DNA from 3 places in the Pseudomonas sp. ASL9 genome. Region 1 is predicted to be linked to each of the others. Evidence: predicted binding sites of a transcription regulator. Region 1 holds the regulator's gene; each other region holds the start of a gene.
What was found. Region 1 encodes FliA, which starts transcription of late flagellar genes. Its sites were predicted from a motif close to CTAAAGTTTNNNNNNNNNNNGCCGNTAA; they were not measured.
Positions count from the first base shown of each region.

Region 2: motA (flagellar motor stator protein MotA) is a predicted target of FliA. The motif match lies at 6,525-6,552, and genes of this name have one in related genera.
Region 3: AC1ME2_RS11750 (methyl-accepting chemotaxis protein) is a predicted target of FliA. The motif match lies at 5,989-6,016, and genes of this name have one in related genera.

Region 1 covers NZ_CM155277.1:4,929,039-4,936,492, forward strand. Annotated here, with positions in the region: gene flhB (flagellar biosynthesis protein FlhB) at 1-369, shown strand, start outside; gene flhA (flagellar biosynthesis protein FlhA) at 580-2,712, shown strand; gene flhF (flagellar biosynthesis GTPase FlhF) at 2,724-4,046, shown strand; gene fleN (flagellar synthesis regulator FleN) at 4,158-4,991, shown strand; gene fliA (RNA polymerase sigma factor FliA) at 4,988-5,728, shown strand; gene AC1ME2_RS22710 (chemotaxis response regulator CheY) at 5,990-6,364, shown strand; gene AC1ME2_RS22715 (protein phosphatase CheZ) at 6,384-7,172, shown strand; gene AC1ME2_RS22720 (chemotaxis protein CheA) at 7,206-7,454, shown strand, end outside.
Region 2 covers NZ_CM155277.1:2,324,950-2,332,403, forward strand. Annotated here, with positions in the region: gene AC1ME2_RS10730 (NAD(P)H-hydrate dehydratase) at 1-911, opposite strand, end outside; gene queG (tRNA epoxyqueuosine(34) reductase QueG) at 974-2,053, shown strand; gene AC1ME2_RS10740 (trimeric intracellular cation channel family protein) at 2,074-2,685, opposite strand; gene orn (oligoribonuclease) at 2,801-3,358, opposite strand; gene rsgA (small ribosomal subunit biogenesis GTPase RsgA) at 3,459-4,490, shown strand; gene motB (flagellar motor protein MotB) at 4,553-5,602, opposite strand; gene motA (flagellar motor stator protein MotA) at 5,606-6,457, opposite strand; gene AC1ME2_RS10765 (HDOD domain-containing protein) at 6,665-7,454, shown strand, end outside.
Region 3 covers NZ_CM155277.1:2,543,314-2,550,767, reverse strand. Annotated here, with positions in the region: gene mdoH (glucans biosynthesis glucosyltransferase MdoH) at 1-1,670, shown strand, start outside; gene AC1ME2_RS11755 (methyl-accepting chemotaxis protein) at 1,829-3,769, opposite strand; gene AC1ME2_RS11750 (methyl-accepting chemotaxis protein) at 4,028-5,944, opposite strand; gene AC1ME2_RS11745 (16S rRNA (uracil(1498)-N(3))-methyltransferase) at 6,117-6,824, opposite strand; gene tatC (twin-arginine translocase subunit TatC) at 6,821-7,454, opposite strand, start outside.

The sequences.
Region 1 (7,454 bases):
ATGATGACGAAGATTCCCGATGCGGACGTGATTATTACCAACCCGACGCATTTTGCCGTGGCGCTCAAATACGATCCCGAGCAGGGCGGGGCGCCGCTGTTGTTGGCCAAGGGTAATGATTTTCTGGCATTGAAGATTCGAGAAATCGGCGCCGAGCACAACATCCTTCTTCTTGAGTCACCCGCTTTGGCGCGTTCGATTTACTACTCCACCGAACTGGACCAGGAGATTCCTGCCGGCCTGTACCTTGCCGTGGCGCAAGTGCTGGCGTACGTCTATCAGATTCGCCAGCATCGCGCAGGCAAGGGCAAGCGCCCGGACCCTTTGGGCGATATGCCGATCCCGAACGATTTGCGGCGTGATTCGTAGGTTTACCTGATACACCGCATCGCTCCTTTCGCAGCCTTCGGCAGCTCCAGCCAATGTCAGCTACAGTCCCGCAGGGACCCTATTTGCTGCGCGAGAGCGCGGCATCGCCTACAAAATTGCGCTGATTCCAATAGTTGGAAAGCTTCTTGCACTGACCTTGCTACGTCGCTTAATGGCGTCAAAAGTTTGGTCTAGCGGGCAGGAAAAGAATTGGTCGATCGCTCTCAATTAATCAACGCTGCGCGCAGCAATCTGGTTGGCCTGGGTCGTGGGCAACTGGGTGTGCCGCTGCTGCTGTTGGTCATGTTGGCAATGATGATGTTGCCGATGCCTCCATTTCTGCTGGATGTATTTTTCACGTTCAACATCGCGCTATCGATTGTTGTCCTGCTGGTGTGTGTGTATGCCCTGCGGCCGTTGGACTTCTCGGTATTCCCCACCATCCTGCTGGTTGCTACATTGCTGCGTCTAGCGCTGAACGTGGCGTCGACGCGGGTGGTCATGCTTCACGGTCAAGACGGCCACGCCGCTGCCGGTAAGGTGATTCAGGCCTTTGGCGAGGTGGTGATTGGCGGTAACTACGTCGTTGGTATCGTGGTTTTTGCGATTTTGATGATCATCAACTTTGTCGTTGTTACCAAGGGTGCGGGCCGAATTTCCGAAGTGAGCGCCCGTTTCACCCTCGACGCGATGCCCGGCAAGCAGATGGCTATCGACGCCGACCTAAACGCCGGCCTGATCGATCAGCCCGAAGCCAAGCGTCGTCGCCTTGAAGTCGCCCAGGAAGCCGAGTTCTACGGGTCAATGGATGGTGCCAGCAAATTTGTGCGTGGCGACGCCATTGCCGGCTTGTTGATTCTGTTCATCAACCTCATCGGGGGGGTGGCCGTCGGTATTTTCCAGCACAACATGTCATTCGCCGATGCGGGCAAAGTTTACGCGCTGCTGACCATTGGTGACGGTTTGGTGGCGCAGTTGCCATCACTGTTGCTGTCCACTGCTGCAGCGATCATGGTGACCCGTGCTTCCGGTTCGGAAGAAATGGGCAAACAGATCAATCGGCAGATGTTCACTTCGCCCAAAGCGCTGGCTGTGGCCGCAGGCTTGATGATGGTCATGGGACTGGTGCCAGGCATGCCGCATTTTTCCTTTCTCAGCCTGGGTCTGGTGGCTGCGGGTGCTGCGTACCTGATCTGGAAAAAACAGAGCATGATCAAGGTGAATGCGTTGCAAGAGGTCCAGCGCCAACAGGAGTTGCTGCCTTCGCCGACGCGTGTGCAGGATTCAAAAGAGCTGGGATGGGATGATGTTGCGCCAATCGACATGATCGGTCTGGAGGTGGGTTACCGCTTGATTCCGTTGGTAGATCGCAATCAGGGTGGTCAACTGCTGGCGCGGATCAAGGGCGTGCGCAAGAAGCTTTCCCAGGAGTTGGGCTTTTTGATGCCGACCGTGCATATCCGCGACAACCTCGATCTGGCGCCCAGCGCCTATCGTCTGACACTGATGGGCGTCACCTTGGCTGAAGCCGAAATTTACCCGGATCGCGAACTGGCGATCAATCCGGGGCAGGTCTTTGGTACGCTCAACGGGATCACCGCCAAGGACCCGGCGTTCGGTCTGGAGGCGGTGTGGATCGAAGTCAGCCTGCGCAGCCAGGCACAATCGCTCGGTTACACGGTGGTGGATGCCAGCACAGTGGTGGCGACACACCTCAATCAGATTCTGTACAAGCATTCTCATGAGCTGATTGGTCATGAAGAAGTGCAGCAATTGATGCAATTGTTGGCCAAAAGCTCGCCCAAGCTGGCTGAAGAGCTGGTGCCTGGTGTCCTTTCACTCTCGGCCTTACTCAAAGTATTGCAAGCGTTGCTGGCCGAACAGGTTCCGGTCAGGGATATCCGCAGCATCGCCGAAGCCATCGCTAACGCGGCACCTCGGAGTCAAGATACCGCCGCGCTGGTCGCTGCGGTGCGCATCGGATTGTGTCGCGCTATCGTCCAAAGCATTGTAGGCGCTGAGCCGGAGCTGCCTGTCATCACCCTTGAGCCAAGGTTGGAACAAATATTGCTCAATAGTCTTCAGAAGGCGGGTCAGGGTCAGGAAGAGGGCGTTCTTCTTGAGCCAAGCATGGCTGAAAAGCTCCAGCGTTCGTTGATTGACGCTGCCCAGCGCCAAGAGATGCAGGGTAAACCAGTGATTTTGTTAGTCGCAGGCCCGGTTCGCGCAATGCTGTCACGATTTGGGCGGTTGGCTGTACCGAACATGCATGTTCTGGCGTATCAGGAAATTCCTGACAATAAGCAAGTCACGATCGTCGCGACGGTGGGGCCCAACGGCTGAGGTAGGGAGTCATGCAAGTTAAGCGTTTTTTCGCCGCCGACATGCGTCAAGCCATGAAACTGGTTCGCGATGAGTTGGGCGCCGATGCGGCCATCATTGGTAACCGGCGGATTGCCGGTGGTGTAGAGCTGACTGCTGCGCTGGATTACAAGCTTTCTGCGTTGGCGCCACGTGTGCCGAACATCGAGCTCGAAGATGAGCTGCGCAAGACTCAATCACGCATTGTTTCAGCTCAGGCTGAACTCACCACCCGTGGTGACATCGACTCGTCAATCAATCGTCAGCTGTTCTCCGGTGTGCCGTTGACGGCAGCCGAGTCGCACATCGAGCCGACGTTCAGCGAACCGCCACGCCCAGCCGCTCCGGCCCCTGCCGTTGAGCCAGTCGGCGGGCAGCGCGCTTACGAGTCCATGCGTTTTGAATTGAATGGTTTGCGCGAACTGCTTGAAGTGCAACTCGGGTCGCTGGCCTGGAATCAACTGCAAGGCACCCGTCCGCAGCAGGCTAACCTGTGGCGTCGCCTGCAACGCGTCGGCCTGTCGGGACCTTTGTCCCGGGACCTGTTGGCGATGATCCCCGATATTGAAGAGCCCCGTCAGGCATGGCGCATGTTGTTGGCCCACTTGGCACGGATGATCGCAACCCCCGACGTCGAACCTCTGGAAGAGGGCGGGGTGATCGCCATGGTCGGTCCGGCAGGCATGGGCAAGACCACCACGCTGGCGAAACTGGCGGCGCGGTATGTCTTGAAATATGGTCCGCAACATATCGCGCTGGTGAGCATGGACAGCTACCGGATTGGTGCCCAGGAGCAATTGAAAACCCTGGGCCGAATCCTCAATGTGCCGGTCACCCACATCGATCCAGGCCAGTCGCTGGGTCAGGCGCTGGAGCCATTGCTGCGCAAGCGAGTGGTCTTGATCGACACTGCGGGCTTGCAGTCCAGCGACCCGGCACTGCGCATGCAGTTGGAAAGCCTCGCTGGGCGCGGGATCAAAGCACGTAATTATCTGGTGTTGGCAACTACCAGTCAGAAACAGGTTCTAACCGCTGCATACCACAGCTACAAGCGCTGTGGTCTGGCCGGCTGCATTCTCACCAAGCTGGATGAAACTGCCAACCTGGGTGAGGTGTTAAGCCTGGCAATCAGTCATGAATTACCGGTGGCCTACCTCACGGATGGGCCACGGATACCGGATGATTTGCACTTGCCGCGCCGGCACCAGTTGGTGAGTCGAGCGGTCAGTGTGCAAATGCAAGAAGAGCCGAGCGAGGAAGCTATGGCAGATATGTTCGCGGATCTTTATCACAGCCCGAACAAAAGGGTTGGGTAAAGCAAGACATTGGAATGTACCTACATCATGGTCTGCCAAGCATTGTTCACTCAACGAACGCGCAGCCAGTAATGTGGCCTCGGTCTAAGCAAGACAAGGTAAAAAATTAACATGGGCAGCATGCATCCCGTACAGGTTATCGCGGTGACCGGCGGCAAAGGTGGCGTCGGTAAGACTAACGTGTCAGTGAACTTATCACTGGCTCTGGCTGAACTCGGCCGGCGCGTCATGCTGCTGGATGCCGATCTGGGCCTGGCTAATGTCGATGTATTACTCGGCTTAACCCCAAAACGCACCCTCGCCGATGTCATCGAGGGGCGCTGTGAGCTGCGCGACGTGCTGCTTCAGGGGCCGGGCGGGATTCGTATCGTGCCGGCCGCGTCGGGCACTCAGAGCATGGTTCATCTGACTCAGGCGCAACATGCCGGGTTGATCCAGGCTTTCAGTGACATCGGCGATAACCTCGATGTACTGGTGATTGACACGGCTGCGGGCATCGGCGAATCGGTCGTCAGCTTCGTGCGCGCAGCCCAGGAAGTATTGCTGGTGGTGTGTGATGAGCCGACCTCGATTACCGACGCTTACGCACTGATCAAGCTGCTTAACCGTGATTACGGGATGAACCGCTTCCGGGTGCTTGCCAACATGGCGCAAAGCCCTCAGGAAGGCCGCAATCTGTTCGCCAAGTTGACCAAGGTCACGGACCGCTTCCTGGATGTCGCCTTACAATACGTCGGTGCAGTGCCTTACGACGAATGCGTACGCAAGGCCGTGCAGAAGCAGCGCGCCGTGTATGAAGCGTTCCCTCGCTCCAAGTGCTCGCTGGCGTTCAAAGCCATCGCCCAGAAAGTCGACACGTGGCCGTTACCGGCCAACCCGCGTGGGCATCTGGAATTTTTCGTTGAGCGGCTCGTACATCCGACGAGTGCGGGACCGGTGTTATGACAGCCAGCGGCTATCGCATGTACAGCAAGGCGTCCAAAGACTCCCAGTACGAGCTGATTGAGCGCTATGCGCCGCTGGTCAAACGCATCGCCTATCACCTGCTTGCGCGCCTGCCCGCCAGTGTGCAGGTCGAGGATCTGATCCAAGCGGGAATGATCGGTCTGCTCGAAGTCTCGACCAAGTACGACGCCACCAAGGGGGCGAGTTTCGAGACGTATGCCGGGATTCGTATTCGTGGCGCCATGCTTGATGAGGTCCGCAAGGGTGACTGGGCTCCTCGCTCGGTGCATCGCAATACACGCATGGTAAGTGACGCAATTCGGGCAATTGAAGCTAAAACGGGTCGTGACGCTAAAGATCACGAGGTTGCGGCCGAACTCCAATTGAGTCTCGATGATTATTACGGGATTTTGAACGACACCTTGGGCAGTCGGCTCTTCAGTTTCGACGATCTGTTGCAGGACGGCGAGCATGAAGGGTTGCACGAGGATGGCGCAAGCACTCAGCTTGAGCCGCTGCGCGATCTGGAAGATGAACGTTTCCAGATGGCGTTAGCAGATGCGATAGCCAATTTGCCAGAGCGTGAGCGATTGGTGTTGGCGCTGTACTACGACGAGGAGCTGAACCTCAAGGAAATTGGTGAGGTATTGGGGGTCAGCGAGTCGCGGGTCAGCCAGTTACACAGCCAGTGCGCAGCTCGTTTGCGAGGGCGTTTGGGAGAATGGCGAGCGCGTTGACAGGCAGTGAGTGGCCCTTGGTGGTTTCGCGCTATCTGTAAGCCGGCTGTGCAAAGCGTTGCGTGCGAAGAAGATAAGACTAGGCAGGAGTCGGTCGGTCAAGGTCCTATAGGACCTGCCATGCCAGCTCACGACCTGTTGGTTTACCAAGCCCGTCGTCGTTTTCGTGCAGCTGTTGTGTGCTGCGCCGGTTTTGATTGAACAGCGTATTCAGGTGCTGAGTGCGTTAAAGACTGCTTGGAGGTCGAATTGAACAAAAACATGAAAATCCTCATTGTTGATGACTTCTCAACGATGCGGCGGATCATAAAAAACCTGTTGCGTGACTTGGGGTTCACCAATACGGCTGAAGCGGACGACGGAACTACCGCGCTGCCGATGCTGCAAAACGGGAGCTTCGACTTTTTGGTGACTGACTGGAACATGCCGGGTATGTCCGGCATCGATCTGTTGCGCCACGTGCGTGCCGATGAACGCCTTAAACATCTACCGGTGTTGATGGTAACGGCTGAAGCCAAGCGTGATCAGATCATCGAGGCCGCTCAGGCCGGAGTGAACGGTTATGTGGTCAAGCCCTTCACAGCTCAAGTGCTGAAAGAAAAGATCGAAAAGATCTTCGAGCGCGTTAATAGCTGATGTTTGCCGTGAGGGCTCTATGGAGCACACAGATTCGTCATTGGGCGACTTCGAGTCGATCCTGAAAAAACACGCACACGAGTTGGTCAGTAGCCTTGAAAAAGGCCGGTTCGGTGATGCTGCGAAGTTGATTCATGAGCTTAACAAGGCCCGCGACAGTGGCCTGTATCAGGAGGTCGGCAAACTTACCCGCGAACTGCACAGTGCGATCGTCAATTTCCAGATTGACCCGAACACGCCGCAAGCCGAGGAAGTCTCGCAGATCAATGATGCCACCGAGCGCCTGTCCTATGTGGTCCGGCTGACCGAGGCTGCGGCCAACCGCACCATGGATCTGGTGGAATTCAGCACGCCACTGATGAGCGGACTCGGCGCCGATGCTGCCGCCTTGAGTGTCGACTGGGGACGCTTCATGCGTCGCGAAGTCGGTGCTGAAGAGTTTCGTGAGTTGGCCCGGCGTGTCGATGGTTTTCTGAAACGTAGCGAAAAGGAAACCCGAGAAGTGTCGGGCCATCTCAACGATATTCTGTTGGCTCAGGATTACCAGGACCTTACCGGCCAGGTGATCAAGCGCGTGACCCAATTGGTCACGGAAGTGGAAAGCAACCTGCTCAAACTGGTGCTGATGGCCAGCCAGGTCGATCGTTTTGCTGGGATCGAACATGACCATCAATCGATACGTGCAGAAAAAGATCAAGAAAAACATCTGTCTCAGGGTGAAGGTCCGCAGATTCATGCCGATAAGCGTGAAGACGTTGTATCCGGTCAGGATGATGTTGACGATCTGCTATCCAGCCTGGGCTTCTAGGTCGGTCGACGGTTAATTTTAGGGAGCACCCCAATGAGCTTCGGCGCCGATGAAGAAATCCTTCAGGATTTTCTAGTAGAGGCCGGCGAGATTCTCGAGCTATTGTCCGAGCAGTTGGTCGAGCTGGAAAGCCGACCAGATGATTCGGAATTGCTCAATGCAATTTTTCGCGGTTTTCACACTGTAAAAGGGGGCGCCGGCTTCCTCCAGCTCCACGAGTTGGTGGAGTGCTGCCACATCGCCGAGAACGTCTTCGACATCCTGCGTAAGGGTGAGCGTCGC
Region 2 (7,454 bases), 2.6 Mb from region 1:
TGATTGGCAGAGCTGATGCCGGTGCTCATCACCTCGGGGACGCGCATCAGGGCGGGTGGTACATGTTCGCTGCGGGTCGCGAGCGTGACCATGCCGGCACCGCTGCGCAAGGTGCTTTCTGCCGACAATAGGGCCGCACCACCAAAACCATGGTCGCCGCCAATCACCAGCACGCGACCGAACATGCCCTTGTTCGCCGTTGCAGGCCGAGCAGTCAGGCGCGGGAGATTAAAGGTATCCAGACGTTTCGCACTGACGGGTGTTTGCGCGACGATCAGTGGATCGGCCTGCAGGTCATCGAATACCAACTCGCCCACCAGGTCCGCAGCATCGCCGGTGAACAACCCCAGTTTCAGGCCGATAAAGGTCACCGTAAGCCGAGCCTGCACGGCAACGCCAAGCGTTCTGCCGGTATCGGCACATAAGCCGGAAGGGATATCGACTGCCACGACTGGCAGACCGCTGGCATTGATTGCATTGATCGCGCTGCGGTAAGGCTCTCGCACGTCAACGCTCAAGCCTGTGCCGAGTAGCGCATCCAGCACAATGCCGCTCAGCGCCTGTTCGGCGGACCAGTCCTTGATGTTGACGCCCGCCGCCACTGCTTCGGCATGCGCCTGCAAGGCGTCGCCGGACAATTGCGCAGGGTCACCCACCGCCAGCACCAGGACCTGCCAGCCAGCTCGCTGGGCCTGCGCCGCAACCAGATAACCATCACCGGCGTTATTGCCGCGCCCTGCCAGGACGGTCAATTCGCGTGCTTCTGGCCAATGGCGGCGCAGCGCTCGCCAGGCCGCATGAGCCGCACGCTGCATCAATTCAATGCCGGGCGTACCGGCTGCAATCAGTCGGGCGTCGAGGTCTCGCACGTGGGCTGCGCTGTACAATGCGTCGGGTTTAGTTGGCAACATGCGTCTATAGGCTCCGATGTCTGGCAGAATTATACGCACCTCAGCCCCGGTTTCCTCTTCGTATGCCCGCTATTATTGCCGATCCGCCCATTACCGCCGACTTGGCCGCCCTCGCCCAATCAATCAAAGACTGGGGACGCGAGCTGGGCTTCCAACAAGTGGGGATTACCGGCCTGGATCTGGCTGAGCATGAACAGCATCTGCAACGCTGGCTTGATGCGGGTTATCACGGCGAGATGGACTATATGGCCGCTCACGGGAGCAAACGTTCGCACCCGGAAGAGCTGGTGCCGGGGACGCTGCGCGTGGTGTCGCTGCGCATGGACTACCTGCCGGGCGACACTGAAATGGCGCAACGTCTGGCCCAGCCGGAAAAAGCCTACGTCTCGCGTTATGCACTGGGCCGCGATTATCACAAGCTCATCCGCAAACGCGTCCAGCAGTTGGCCGAGCGTATTCAGCAAGCCATCGGCCCGTTTGGTTATCGGGCGTTCGTCGACAGTGCGCCGGTACTGGAAAAAGCTATCGCCGAACACGCCGGGCTGGGCTGGATCGGCAAAAACACCCTGATACTCAATCGCAAGGCTGGCAGCTATTTTTTCCTCAGCGAATTGTTCGTCGACCTGCCTCTCCCGGTCGACCCGCCACACACCAGCGAACATTGCGGCAGTTGCACGGCCTGCCTGGACATCTGCCCTACCGCCGCGTTCGTCGGCCCTTACGTGCTGGACGCCCGACGCTGCATTTCCTACCTGACCATCGAACTCAAGACAGCGATCCCTGAAGAGCTGCGCCCGCTGATCGGCAATCGCGTGTTCGGTTGCGATGATTGCCAGATCGTTTGCCCCTGGAACCGCTTCGCCCGGCCCACCAGCCAGGGTGATTTTCAGCCACGACATAATCTGGACAACGCAGGGCTGGCCGAGTTGTTCCTGTGGGATGAAGCAACCTTTCTCAGCAACACCGAAGGCTCGCCCCTGCGCCGCGCCGGCTATGAGCGCTGGTTACGCAATCTGGCGGTGGGGCTGGGCAATGCACCGTCGACCATTCCCGTGCTCGAAGCGCTGGAGGCCCGCCGGGATTACCCGTCAGAGCTGGTGCGTGAGCATGTGGAATGGGCGTTGAGGCAACATGGGCGATGAAGACCGGGGAGGCCAGGCTTTTACGGCTCGTCGTTGTAAACGAACTTGGGCATTTCCCAACAGAAACGGATCGCCAGCAGCCGCAACAAAAAGCCACCAAACAAAGTGATCAGTATCGCCTGCTCACTGGGTAATTCCAGATATTGGCAGAACAGGTAGCACCAGGCTGCCGCAAATGACACGCAAGCATAGAGTTCGCGGCGGAAAATCAGCGGGATGTCGTTACAGAAGATGTCCCGCAAGATGCCGCCAAATACCCCGGTAATCACCCCGCAGACTGACGCCACCAGCACGCCGTGCCCTGTTTCCAGCGCGGTCATGCAGCCGATCAGCGTGAATGCCACCAACCCCACCGCATCCAGCACCAGAAACAGTGCGCGCAGATGGCGCATCAACGGCGCGATAAAAATGGTCACCAACGCCGCGACGCTGGTCAGGATCAGGTATTCCGGGTGTTTGACCCAGGTCAGAGGGTAATGACCCAGCAGCACGTCGCGGACCGATCCACCGCCCAGTGCCGTGACACAGGCGATCAGCACCACGCCAAACCAGTCCATCCCCCGCCGCCCGGCCGACAAGGCGCCAGTCATTGCCTCAGCAGTAATGGCAACTAGATAAAGCATCAGCAACATGGCGGTGTCCAGACGATAAAGCCGCGCAGTCTAACCAGTCAGACGAAGCACCAAAAGAGGGCGCAGCGATAATTATCACGAAGCCCCCCCCGTCTGACCTGTTGCTGTTTGCCCGTCACACCTTAATGAAGTGCTCACGGTAGTGACGCAATTCACCAATCGACTCGCGAATATCGTCCATTGCCAGATGGGAGCCGCCTTTCTCGAATCGCTTCAAGTTTGGCGCCCAGCGGGAGGCGAGCTCTTTAAGCGTGGAAACATCGAGGTTGCGGTAATGAAAGTAGTGCTCCAGCGTCGGCATGTGCCGATACAGGAAACGACGATCCTGGCAAATGCTGTTACCGCAGATCGGCGAACTGCGTTCTGGCACCCATTGCTGGATGAAGGCCAGGGTCTGCGCTTCGGCTTCGGCAGCACTGATACGGCTGTCGCGGACCCGCTGGGTCAAACCAGAGCCGCCGTGTTGACGGGTGTTCCACTCGTCCATACGCGCCAGGGTTTCATCACTTTGATGCACGGCAATCACCGGACCTTCAGCCAGCGTGTTTAATTCACTGTCGGTGATGATGGTCGCCATCTCGATGATGACATCGGTATCAGGGTCGAGACCGGTCATTTCCAGATCGATCCAGATCAGGTTCTGTTTGCTAAATTTTTCTTGCGTGTTCGGCATGTCGCGGCTCCTCAACGTAGGTGCGCAGTTTAGCTTACCCGGCCATGCTAGACTCCTTCGCGTTTTACCTAATCAACTACTTTATCGACTCGGAACACCCATGGCCAAACGCCAACTCAATCGTCGTCAAAACTGGCGCATCGAAAAGATTCAAGGCGAACGCGCTGCCCGTGCCGCCAAACGTGAATCGCAGACCCTTGAAACACTAGAGGGCGGTGATCTCGGCCCCGAGCAGACCGGGCTTGTGATCGCTCACTTCGGTGTGCAGGTCGAAGTCGAAGCTCAGGAAGGCGAACAAAGTGGTCAGGTGTTCCGCTGCCACCTGCGCGCCAACCTGCCGGCGCTGGTCACCGGCGACCGAGTCGTCTGGCGTGCGGGTAATCAGGGCATCGGCGTCATCGTCGCGCAACTGCCGCGTACCACAGAGCTTTGCCGCCCGGACAGTCGCGGTCAACTCAAGCCGGTTGCAGCCAACGTCGACCTGATCGTGATCGTCTTCGCGCCAATGCCGGAGCCTCATGCCAACCTGATCGACCGTTATCTGGTTGCCGCCGAACACGCGGGGATTCGTCCTCTGCTGCTGTTGAACAAGGCCGACCTGATCGACGACCAAAATGCTCCGGCGCTCAATGCGTTGCTGGCGGTGTATCGGCAATTGGGTTATCCGCTGCTGGAAGTGTCTGCGCATCAGGGCGATGGCATGCAGCAGCTGCAAACCCAGCTGGATGGGCATATCAGCGTGTTTGTCGGTCAGTCTGGTGTCGGTAAATCGTCGCTGGTCAACAGTCTGCTGCCAGAAGTCGAAGCCCGTGTCGGCCCGCTTTCCGAGCTGTCGGGGCAAGGTACCCACACCACAACGACCGCACGCCTGTTCCACTTCCCGCGTGGCGGCGATTTGATCGACTCCCCAGGGATTCGCGAATTCGGTCTGGGCCATGTCAGCCGCGCCGACGTGGAAGCCGGCTTCATCGAGTTCAACAACTTGATCGGAACCTGCCGTTTCCGCGACTGCAAACATGATCGCGAACCCGGCTGTGCGCTGCTCAAGGCCCTCGAAGAAGGCCGCGTTCAGCAACAACGGATGAACAGCTACCGCTCGATCATCGCCAGCTTGCCGGAAACCAGTTACTAAGCTTTCCAGCACACAATAAAAAGCCGCGATGATCGCGGCTTTTTATTGTGTGCTGGAAAGCCCTACTTCGTGGTCTTATCCATCTGCAGCACGCCATCCTCAAAGATATTGAGTTTGTCCCGCAGCTCATGGGGCTGCATGGGTGCTTGCGGATCGACAGGGGCCGGAGTGGTTGCGGCGCCCGGTACGCCAGTGCGGGCGGGCGATGGTGCGTCATGTGCCGGGGCAGCAGGTGCAGGCGTCCCGTCGGGCGCTGGCGGTGCGTCCTGACCACTCTCCATACGCAGCTGGGCTTTCTTAGTCAGCACAATGATGTCAATGCGACGGTTCACAGGATTCTGCGGGTTGTTGTGATCGTAAAGGGAGGACGAGGCATACCCCACAACGCGCGCCACTTGCTGGTCAGGATACCCCCCCGCGACCAACGCTCGCCGAGCCGCATTGGCACGGTTTGCCGACAGCTCCCAATTGCCGAACTCACCCGTACCCGCATAAGGAGTGGCATCGGTATGGCCGCTGATGCTGATCTTGTTCGGCACCGTTTTGATGGTGTCCGCCATGGCCAGCAAAATATCTTCGAAATACGGCTTCAAGCGGGCGCTGCCAATGTCGAACATCGGCCGGTTTGCAGCGTCCATGATCTGGATGCGCAAACCGTCCTGAGTGATCTTGAACAGGATCTGGTCCTTGAATTTCTTCAGCTGCGGATTCTCATCGACTTTGGCCTGCAGTTCTTGCAACAGCATATCCAGACGCTCTTGCTCGACTTGCTCGGCCAGAGTTCCAGCCTTATCGCTCTCAATCTTGGTGGTGTCGGGCTGCGGTTCGGACTTGACCTCCGGGTTTAAGGTCTTGTCGGGCGCCAGCGTGGGTGAGCCGCCCAGATCAATGATGTAAGGCGTACCGCTTTCAGTGAAACCCACCGGATCTTTGAAGTACCCGGCAATGGCAATCTTCTGTTGCGGAGTGGCTGAAGAAAGCAGCCACAGCACTAGAAAGAACGCCATCATTGCCGTCGCAAAGTCGGCAAAGGCAATTTTCCAGGCACCGCCGTGATGCCCGGCGGCATAGCGCTTGATGCGCTTGACGATTATCGGCTGATTATTTTCCATGACTCAGCGACCGCGAACCGCTTGCTCCAGCTCACTGAAGCTGGGGCGATGCGCCGGGTACAGAACCTTGCGACCGAACTCTACAGCCAGTGATGGCGCCATGCCTGAGGCTGACGCGACCAGCGAGGCCTTGATGGCCTCGAAAACGTTCATCTCTTCCTTGGCGTCGTGGGCCAGGGACGTGGCCAGCGGGCCAAAGAAACCGTATGCGGCGAGAATACCGAAGAAGGTACCCACCAGTGCCGCACCCACGTGCATGCCGATTGCGGCCTGATCACCGTCGCTCAGCGAAGCCATGGTAACCACGATGCCGAGTACCGCCGCGACGATACCGAAACCGGGCATGGCGTCAGCAACCCCAGTGACCGCATGGGAAGGGTGTTCCAACTCTTCCTTCATGCTTTGCAATTCCATGTCGAACAAGCCTTCAAGCTCGTGCGGCGCCATGTTGCCCGACGACATGATGCGCAGGTAATCGCAAATGTAAGCGGTCATGCGCTCATCTTTGAGTACGCCGGGGTACTTGGTGAAAATCGGGCTGGCCGAGGCGTCTTCGATGTCGCCTTCAATCGCCATCATGCCTTCGCGGCGGCTCTTGTTGAGAATCTCGTAAACCAGGCCGAGAATTTCCAGATAGAACGCGTGATTGAAGCGCGAGCTGAACATCTTCAGCGACTTTTTGATCACGAGGAGGGTCATGTAACCGGGGTTGGCCTGGAGGAACGCACCCAGTGCCGCGCCACCGATAATCATGACCTCGAAAGGCTGAATCAGTGCTGCAATCTTGCCGTGTGAAAGGACGTATCCGCCAAGCACGCTCGCGAAGACGACAATGATGCCGATAATTTTAGCCATAAATAGAGAATTCTTACTGAGTCGGGTTCGAGGTCATGAGCGGAAGTTCTTTAAACTCTTCTTCTACTTATCGGCATAAGTGGGCCAGACTATAGCCAGTTAAGGCGAAAAGCCAGTTCGGCCCGTGTAGCGGGCAGTATGGTACCAATCTGTCCTTGAACCGGCATCCGATATTATATTGCCATCATCGCCGTACAGGCCTCTTGCATGCCCCCAGAAACCTCAGCACAGCTTCCCGTTCCGCGTAGCCTCGATGCTTGGCTCAAGCAGTTGGAAGGTATTCGCTTGCCGGTGCCGATCGCCAGCCACACCCGTGTACTCGGCGCGCTGGCCGATAGCCGCCGCTCGTTACGCGACATCGCAGACCTGATGCAGGAAAGCCCGTCGCTGGTCCTCAGTGTATTGCGCGAAGCCAATCACCACAGCACCGGCTTGACGCAACCGGCAGAAAGTCTTGAGGTGGCGATCAACCGTCTGGGCTTGAAGCATACCGAAGAGTTGCTTCACCGCCTGCCTGCGCTGGAGCTGCAGGACATTCCGTTGGCCCTGCGTCAATTACAGCTGATTAGCCAACATGCGACGCAGCAGGCCAACGGACTGTTCGGCGGCCGAATGGCGCGGCTCTGGCAAGACATTCACTGGGGCAGCATGCTGTTCTTGTCGCCGCTGTGGCCAATGGCAGTCGCCCACCCCAAACTGCTCGAGGAGTGGGAGCTGCGAGTGATTCACAAGGGTGAATCGGCGCTGACCGTCGAGAAGCAACTGTTCGGCATCAGCCTGCTCACGCTGTGCCTGACGCTGGCTGAAACCTGGCGCCTGCCGATGTGGGTCGGGCAGGGTTATCAGTTGCTGATCAACGAACGTCGATTGCTGATCAGAGTGATGCATATTGCCCACGACCATCTTCATCCGCTGCGCCAACGGCAACTGCTGGACGCGGATCCAGCCCTGCAACGCTGGCTCAATCAACCCGCCAACACCATCCTGCTGGCCAACG
Region 3 (7,454 bases), 2.4 Mb from region 1:
TTTGTCGTGAGAGCAAAGGCTTCGGCAAGATTTTCTATCGCCGCCGTCGCCGTCGGGTAAAACGCAAAAGCGGCAACCTCGACGACTTCTGCCGTCGCTGGGGCGGCGAATACCGTTACATGGTCGTGCTTGATGCCGACAGCGTTATGAGCGGTGAATGCCTGACCAGTCTGGTGCGCTTGATGGAAGCCACACCGGACGCCGGCATTATCCAGACTGCGCCACGCGCATCGGGCATGGACACGCTGTATGCGCGCATGCAGCAATTTGCCACCCGTGTATACGGGCCGCTGTTTACCGCTGGTCTGCACTTCTGGCAGTTGGGCGAATCCCATTATTGGGGGCACAACGCGATCATTCGCATGAAACCGTTCATCGAGCACTGCGCCTTGGCGCCGTTGCCCGGGAAAGGTGCTTTCGCCGGTGCGATCCTGTCCCACGACTTCGTTGAAGCCGCGTTGATGCGCCGTGCCGGTTGGGGCGTGTGGATTGCTTATGATCTGCCAGGCAGCTATGAAGAGTTGCCACCTAACCTGTTGGACGAACTCAAACGTGACCGCCGCTGGTGCCACGGCAACCTGATGAACTTCCGGCTGTTTCTGGTCAAGGGCATGCACCCGGTTCACCGTGCGGTGTTCCTGACCGGGGTGATGTCGTACCTGTCGGCACCGTTATGGTTCTTCTTCCTGGTGCTGTCGACCGCATTGTTGGCGGTTAACACACTGATGGAACCGCAGTACTTCATGGAGCCACGCCAGCTGTATCCGTTGTGGCCGCAATGGCATCCGGATAAGGCGGTCGCGCTGTTCTCGACCACCATCGTGTTGCTGTTCCTGCCCAAACTGCTCAGCATCATTCTGATCTGGGCCAAGGGTTCAGTAGGCTTTGGCGGACGCATCAAAGTAACCCTGTCGATGCTGATGGAAATGCTGTTCTCGGTGCTGTTGGCGCCGGTACGCATGCTGTTCCACACGCGCTTCGTACTGGCCGCGTTCCTCGGCTGGGCCGCGACCTGGAACTCGCCGCAACGTGACGACGACTCCACGTCATGGGGTGAAGCGGTCAAACGCCACGGTCCGCAAACGCTTCTGGGTTTGTGCTGGGGCCTGTTGGTCGCCTCGTTGAACCCGAGCTTTCTCTGGTGGCTGGCGCCGATTGTCGGTTCGTTGATGCTGTCGATTCCGGTTTCGGTGATTTCCAGCCGCGTCGGTTTGGGCCTCAAGGCGCGGGACGAGAAACTCTTCCTGATCCCTGAAGAGTACGCGCCGCCAAAAGAGCTGGTCGCAACCGATCACTACACCCATGAAAACCGTTGGCATGCATTGAAACAGGGCTTCATTCGGGCCGTGGTCGATCCGCAGCAGAATGCCTTGGCATGCGCCTTGGCCACCTCGCGGCACATGCAATCCGAGCCGATTGAATGGACGCGTGTCGAGCGGGTTCGTCAGGCGATGAGCGTCGGACCGGAAAAACTCAGTAACCAGGAACGTCTGATGCTGCTGAGTGACCCGGTAGCGCTGGCGCGTCTGCATGAGCAAGTCTGGAGCGAAGGGCATCCCGAGTGGCTTGCCGCTTGGCGCCAGTCGGTCGACGCCGATCCGCATGCGCCTCTGCTGCCGTTGCAACCTGCCACTCACGTTGCCCCGCACCAACTGGCTAGCGCCTTATAGTTGTTCGCGTAGTGAGATAAGAAAGCGCCCTTGAGGATTAACTCAGGGGCGTTTTTGCATGGGATGTAGTGGCCCCTTCGCGAATAAATTCGCTCCCACGTACACAGTTTTTTGTGGGAGCGAATTTATTCGCGAAGGATTCAGTGTGGTCTCACTGACTACACCCGAAACCGCCCCACCAATCCCTGCAAATGACTCCCCAACCGCGCCAGTTCGATACTCGAGGCTGCCGTTTCCTCGCTGGCCGCCGCCGTCTGCTCGGCGATATCGCGTACGTTCAGTACGCTGCGGGTAATTTCCTCGGCAACGGCGCTTTGTTCTTCTCCGGCGGTCGCGATTTGCTGGTTCATGCTCTGGATGCTCGAGACGGTGAGCGTGATGTGTTCCAGCGCCCTGCCGGCCCGACGGCTCAATTCGACGCTGTTGTCCGACAGGGTGCGGCTGTTGTCGAGGGTGGTGACAACCTGCTGGGTCCCGTTCTGCAAGGCGGCGATCAGTTCTTCGATTTCTTCTGTGGATTGCTGGGTGCGTTGCGCCAGGCTACGCACCTCATCGGCAACCACCGCAAAACCGCGCCCGGCTTCACCGGCTCGGGCCGCTTCGATGGCGGCGTTCAAGGCTAGTAGATTGGTTTGCTGCGACACTGATTTGATCACATCGAGCACGCTGCCAATCTTGTCGCTTTCCAGTTTGAGCTGATTCATCGCCTGGGTTGAATTGCCGACCTCAACCGCCAGACGCTCAATCTGGGCGATAGCCTCAGCCACGACTTTATCGCCCTCGCGCGCCTGCAGGTCGGCCTGGACTGCTGCGTTCGACGCTTCCTCGGCATTGCGCGCAACCTCCATGACGGTGGCGGTCATCTGGTTCATGGCCGTGGCGACCTGATCGGTTTCATCTTTTTGGCTGTTCACGCCGATGCTGGTCTGCTCCGTCACCGCAGACAACTGTTCTGCCGCGCTGGCGATCTGCGTAACGCCGTCGCCAATCCCACCGATCAGCTCGCGAAGGCTCAGGGTCATTTGCTGCATGCTGGTTTGCAGTTGGCCCATTTCATCGCGGCGCTCAACAATCAGGTCTTTGCTCAAGTCGCCTTGAGCGATGCGTCCGGCGGCTATCAGTGTTTGCTGCAGGGGGACGATGATCTGCCGGGTGATTATCCAGGCAGCCGAGAGTCCAAGAAGCAGCGCAAGAGCGGCAACACTGGTCAAGGTGGTGCGCGCCCGCGCCGCCTCGGTATCGCGCTGGGCGGTCTGGAGGTTACTCAACTCGGCGCTTGAGGCGAGCAAATGGTTACCCAGCGCTTCCATGGTCTCTTGCGCGGCTTCGGCCTTGATCTGAGTGTCTTTGAACTGACCTAGTTTTTCGCGATAGTTCTGTAAAGTCTGATTTGCCTGTTGCAGCCCGGAGATATTGGCGTCGGCCTGATCCTCGGCTATCTGGCTGACCTCTTTGAGTGCCTCATCAATGGCTGCAATCGCCGCCAGTTCGTACTGCTCCTGACCGCTGAAGGTATAAGCCTGCACGTGATAGCGGGCAGTCTCGATCTGCTGACGCAGCTGCGAAATGTTGGTGAATTCACCCAGCCGTTCGCTGCTGTCCTGCTCCTGACTGACCGCCTTCAGCACCTCGGTTTCCACCTGTGCTACGGTTTTCATGGCCTGCTCGGACTGCTGCTCAAGCTGTTCACGGGTTTTGTCGCGAGCCTTCAATGTTTGCCCGAGTTCGGTGAACGTTCTTTCAAGCGTGCGTACCGTTTCACTCTGATCTGATAGCTGCGTGAGGTTGTTTGGGTCACTCATGGTGCTGCGTAGCGCATTGAGCTGCGCTTCGAGTTCGTTAAGGCGCTTAACCACTGCTGCGGCGTTTTCCGGCGTATTTTCCACGCGAAACGTGATCCGCTCGATACGTAGATCCTTGCTCGCGTTGCTCAACTGGCCGATTGCCGTCAGCTTTTCGGAGCGCTCGATCATCGTGTCCAGTGCATGCCAGCCTGTCAGAGTGATCGCCAGAGTTAGCAGTAAGACCAGGCCGAAGCCCAGTGCAAGTTTAAGTTTCACGCTTGTATTGCCCAGAGCCTGGGTCAGGGATCGGAACATGAGAGTTCTCCTGCAAGGGATACGAAAAGTGGGCAAAACATCGTTGTGCCTGGTTAACGCATCGGCAGGGGAAGGGCTCGCTGGACCTGAATAGGTCGTAGGAAAAGTCTGAAAATCGAGGGGGAGGGGCAATTACAAAACTAATGTAGGAGCTGCCGCAGGCTGCGATAAGGCCGGAACGGCCTTCAGCGATCTCAAGAGAACGTCCGCTTTGCGGTCGATCGCAGCCTGCGGCAGCTTCTACAGGGATGTGCGGTTCTACACTCTGAACTTGGCCACCAGCGTTTGCAGATGGCTACCCAGGCGTGCCAGTTCGACACTGGATGCTGCGGTTTCTTCACTGGACGCTGCGGTTTGCTCGGAGACGTCGCGGACGTTCAACACGCTGCGGTTGATCTCTTCGGCGGTGGCGCTTTGTTGCTCGGCAGCGGCGGCGATTTGCTGGTTCATGCCCTGGATCGCCGAGACGGTGCGAGCAATATTCTCCAGCGAGCTGCCGGCGCTGCGCGTCAGTTCTACACTGCTGACGGTCAGGCTGCGGCTGCTGTCCATGATCGTCGCGACTTGCTGGGTGCCTTTTTGCAGGCCTGCGATCAGCTCCTCGATCTCTTCGGTGGATTTTTGTGTGCGCTGGGCCAGGCTGCGCACTTCATCGGCAACCACGGCGAAACCACGACCAGCTTCCCCTGCACGCGCGGCTTCAATGGCCGCGTTGAGCGCCAGCAGGTTGGTCTGTTGGGCAACGGATTTGATTACGTCGAGCACGCTGCCGATCTTGTCGCTTTCACGCTGGAGTTCAGTCATCGCGTCGGTGGAGTTGCCCACTTCACGGGCCAGACGTTCGATCTGGGCGATGGCTTCCTTGACCACGCGGTCGCCTTCCCGCGCCTGTTGATCGGCGGCGACAGCGGCTTCGGACGCCTCTTCGGCATTGCGCGCGACTTCCTGAACGGTGGCCGTCATTTCGTGCATGGCAGTGGCCACCTGATCGGTTTCGACTTTCTGGCTGTTAACCCCGGCGCTGGTTTGTTCGGTCACGGCGGACAGTTCTTCAGCCGCGCTGGCGATTTGCGTTACACCGTCGCTGATGCCACCAATCAAGGTGCGCAGGCTGCTGGTCATGCGTTGAATGCTGCGCTGCAACTGCCCCAGCTCATCCTTGCGCTCGACGTGTAAATCCTGGCTCAAGTCACCGGAGGCGACGCGCTCCACGACTTTGAGTGTTTGTAGCAGCGGGATGACGATTTGGCGGGTGATAGCCCAGGCGGCAATGGCACCCAGGAGCAGTGCCAGGACAGTGGCGATGCTGAGCGTGGAGCGGGCTTCAGCGCTGTCGGCATCACGCATTTGGTTTTGCGATGCAGACAGTTGGACACTGAGGGCCCGCAAGCGATCACCCAGGCTAGACATTTTAGCCGTCGCTTGCTGGCTCAGCAGTTGGGCGTCGCGGTATTGGCCCACGGCACTGCGATAGGCCTTGAGGGCATCGCTGGCGTCTTTGAGCTTGCCCAGATACTCGGACGGTATCGAACCGGGCAGGGTGTTAAGCCCGGTCAGCGCTGCGTCGATAGCAGCGTTGGCGTTCTGTTCGTATTCAGGCTTGCCGCTGTAGGTGTAGCCCGCCACCTGAAAGCGTGCCTGCTGGATCAGTTTGCTCAGTTCCACAACATTGTTGAACGCCAGAATGCTATCGCCCTTAAGCAGTGATTCCTCGATGCCGGAAACTTGCTCCACGGCGCGGTCGGCGGTAGCACCCAGGTTCACGCGACTCGCTTCGCGGGTTTGAATGGCTTGAGTCATGTCGGCGAAAGCGCGGCGGTAACTGTCGTTGGCCTGGATCTGCTCGTCGAGCATATCTTTGTTCGCTTTGTCCTGGACCTTGCTGCTTGCGGTGCGCAGGCTCTGCTCGATTTTGTCGATAACACTGCTGACTCCCGCTGCTGAGTCAGCGTTGAGTTGCACCTCGTAAAGTTGCCGAGCGACACGCAGGTCTTTGGTCAGGTCATTGATTTGCGTGATCGATGCCAGCTTGTCACCCCGATCAATCAGCGACGTGATGCTCAGCCAGCCGGTAAGGGTGATCAGCAGCGTCATCAATAGCACCAGACCGAAACCGAAGCCCAGTTTCAGGCTGACGCTTACATTTCCGAGGCATCGGACTAACCAGCTGTACATGGCGGCTCCTTGGGGTGAATTTATTATTTATAGAGAGTACCCATACATCGGCGGCACGGCTTGGAACTGAAGTGTGCTGGCTGATAAAGTCGGACGGGTCTCGTAGGAAATTTCAGCCATTGTTCGACTCGGCGTTGCCCATTCAGTCGCGCGGATTGATACGGCTGCTGCGTTAGAAAAGCCGGGCGAGCAGGGCCGTTACAGCAGTTTCGACCCGCAGGATGCGTTCGCCGAGCTGGACAGGTTGTAGGCCCGCCTTGCCCAGCAGGTCGATTTCGTAGGGGATCCAGCCGCCTTCCGGCCCGATGGCCAGCGTCACTGGCTGTTCTATGCCACGCGGGCAGGCAGGGTAGTCACCGGGATGACCGACAAGACCGAGGCTGCCTTCAACCCACTGAGGCAGACGGTCTTCGACGAAGGGTTTGAAGCGCTTTTCGATCAGGATCTCCGGCAGTACGCAGTCGCGCGCCTGTTCCAGGCCCAATATAAGTTGTTCGCGGATCGCTTCGGGCTCGAGGAAGGGTGTTTGCCAGAAGCTTTTTTCCACCCGATAGCTGTTGAGCAGAATCACCCTGGGCACGCCCATGGTTGCCACTGTCTGGAATACCCGGCGCAGCATCTTCGGCCTGGGCAAGGCTAACAACAGGGTCAGGGGCAGTTTGGCCGGTGGGGCGCGATCAAGGCTGATCTGCAATTCGGCTTCGTGGCTTTCCAGGCGCAGGAGCTCGGCAGTACCGAGCAAGCCACCGATGCGGCCCACACGCAGGGTGTCACCCACCACGGCGCGATGCACCTCTTGCATGTGCTTGAGGCGGCGGTCGCGCAGGATGACTCGGTCAGCCGCGATAAAGTCGGCATCTTCGAGCAACAGCAGATTCACGGCTGGGTCGCAGGTGGTTGATCGTGTTTGTCGGTGTCATCGTTTGGCTGGTCATCCGGGTGATCGCCACGCTTGACGATCATGCCGCTGCACAACACGCCAATCTCAAACAGCAGCCACATCGGCACCGCGAGCAATGTCTGCGAAAAGATGTCCGGTGGGGTCAGAATCATGCCGACCACGAAGCAGCCAATGATCACGTACGGGCGCATTTTTTTCAGGTATTTGACGTCGACGATGCCGATCCACACCAGCAACACCACTGCCACCGGGATCTCGAAAGCGACACCGAAGGCGAAGAACAGGGTCATGACAAAGTCCAGATAACTGGTGATGTCGGTCATCATTGAAACGCCTTCCGGGGTCACGCTGGCGAAGAAGTGGAAAATCAGCGGGAACACCAAAAAGTACGCGAAGGCCATGCCTGAATAGAACAGGATGATGCTCGACACCAGCAGCGGTACGGCGACACGTTTTTCATGCTTGTACAGGCCCGGTGCAATAAAGCCCCAGATCTGATGCAGGATCACCGGCATCGCCAGAAACAGCGAGCACATCATGGTCAGCTTGAAGGGCGTCAGGAACGGCGAGGCCACATCGGTCGCGATCATCGTCGCGCCTTCGGGCAAG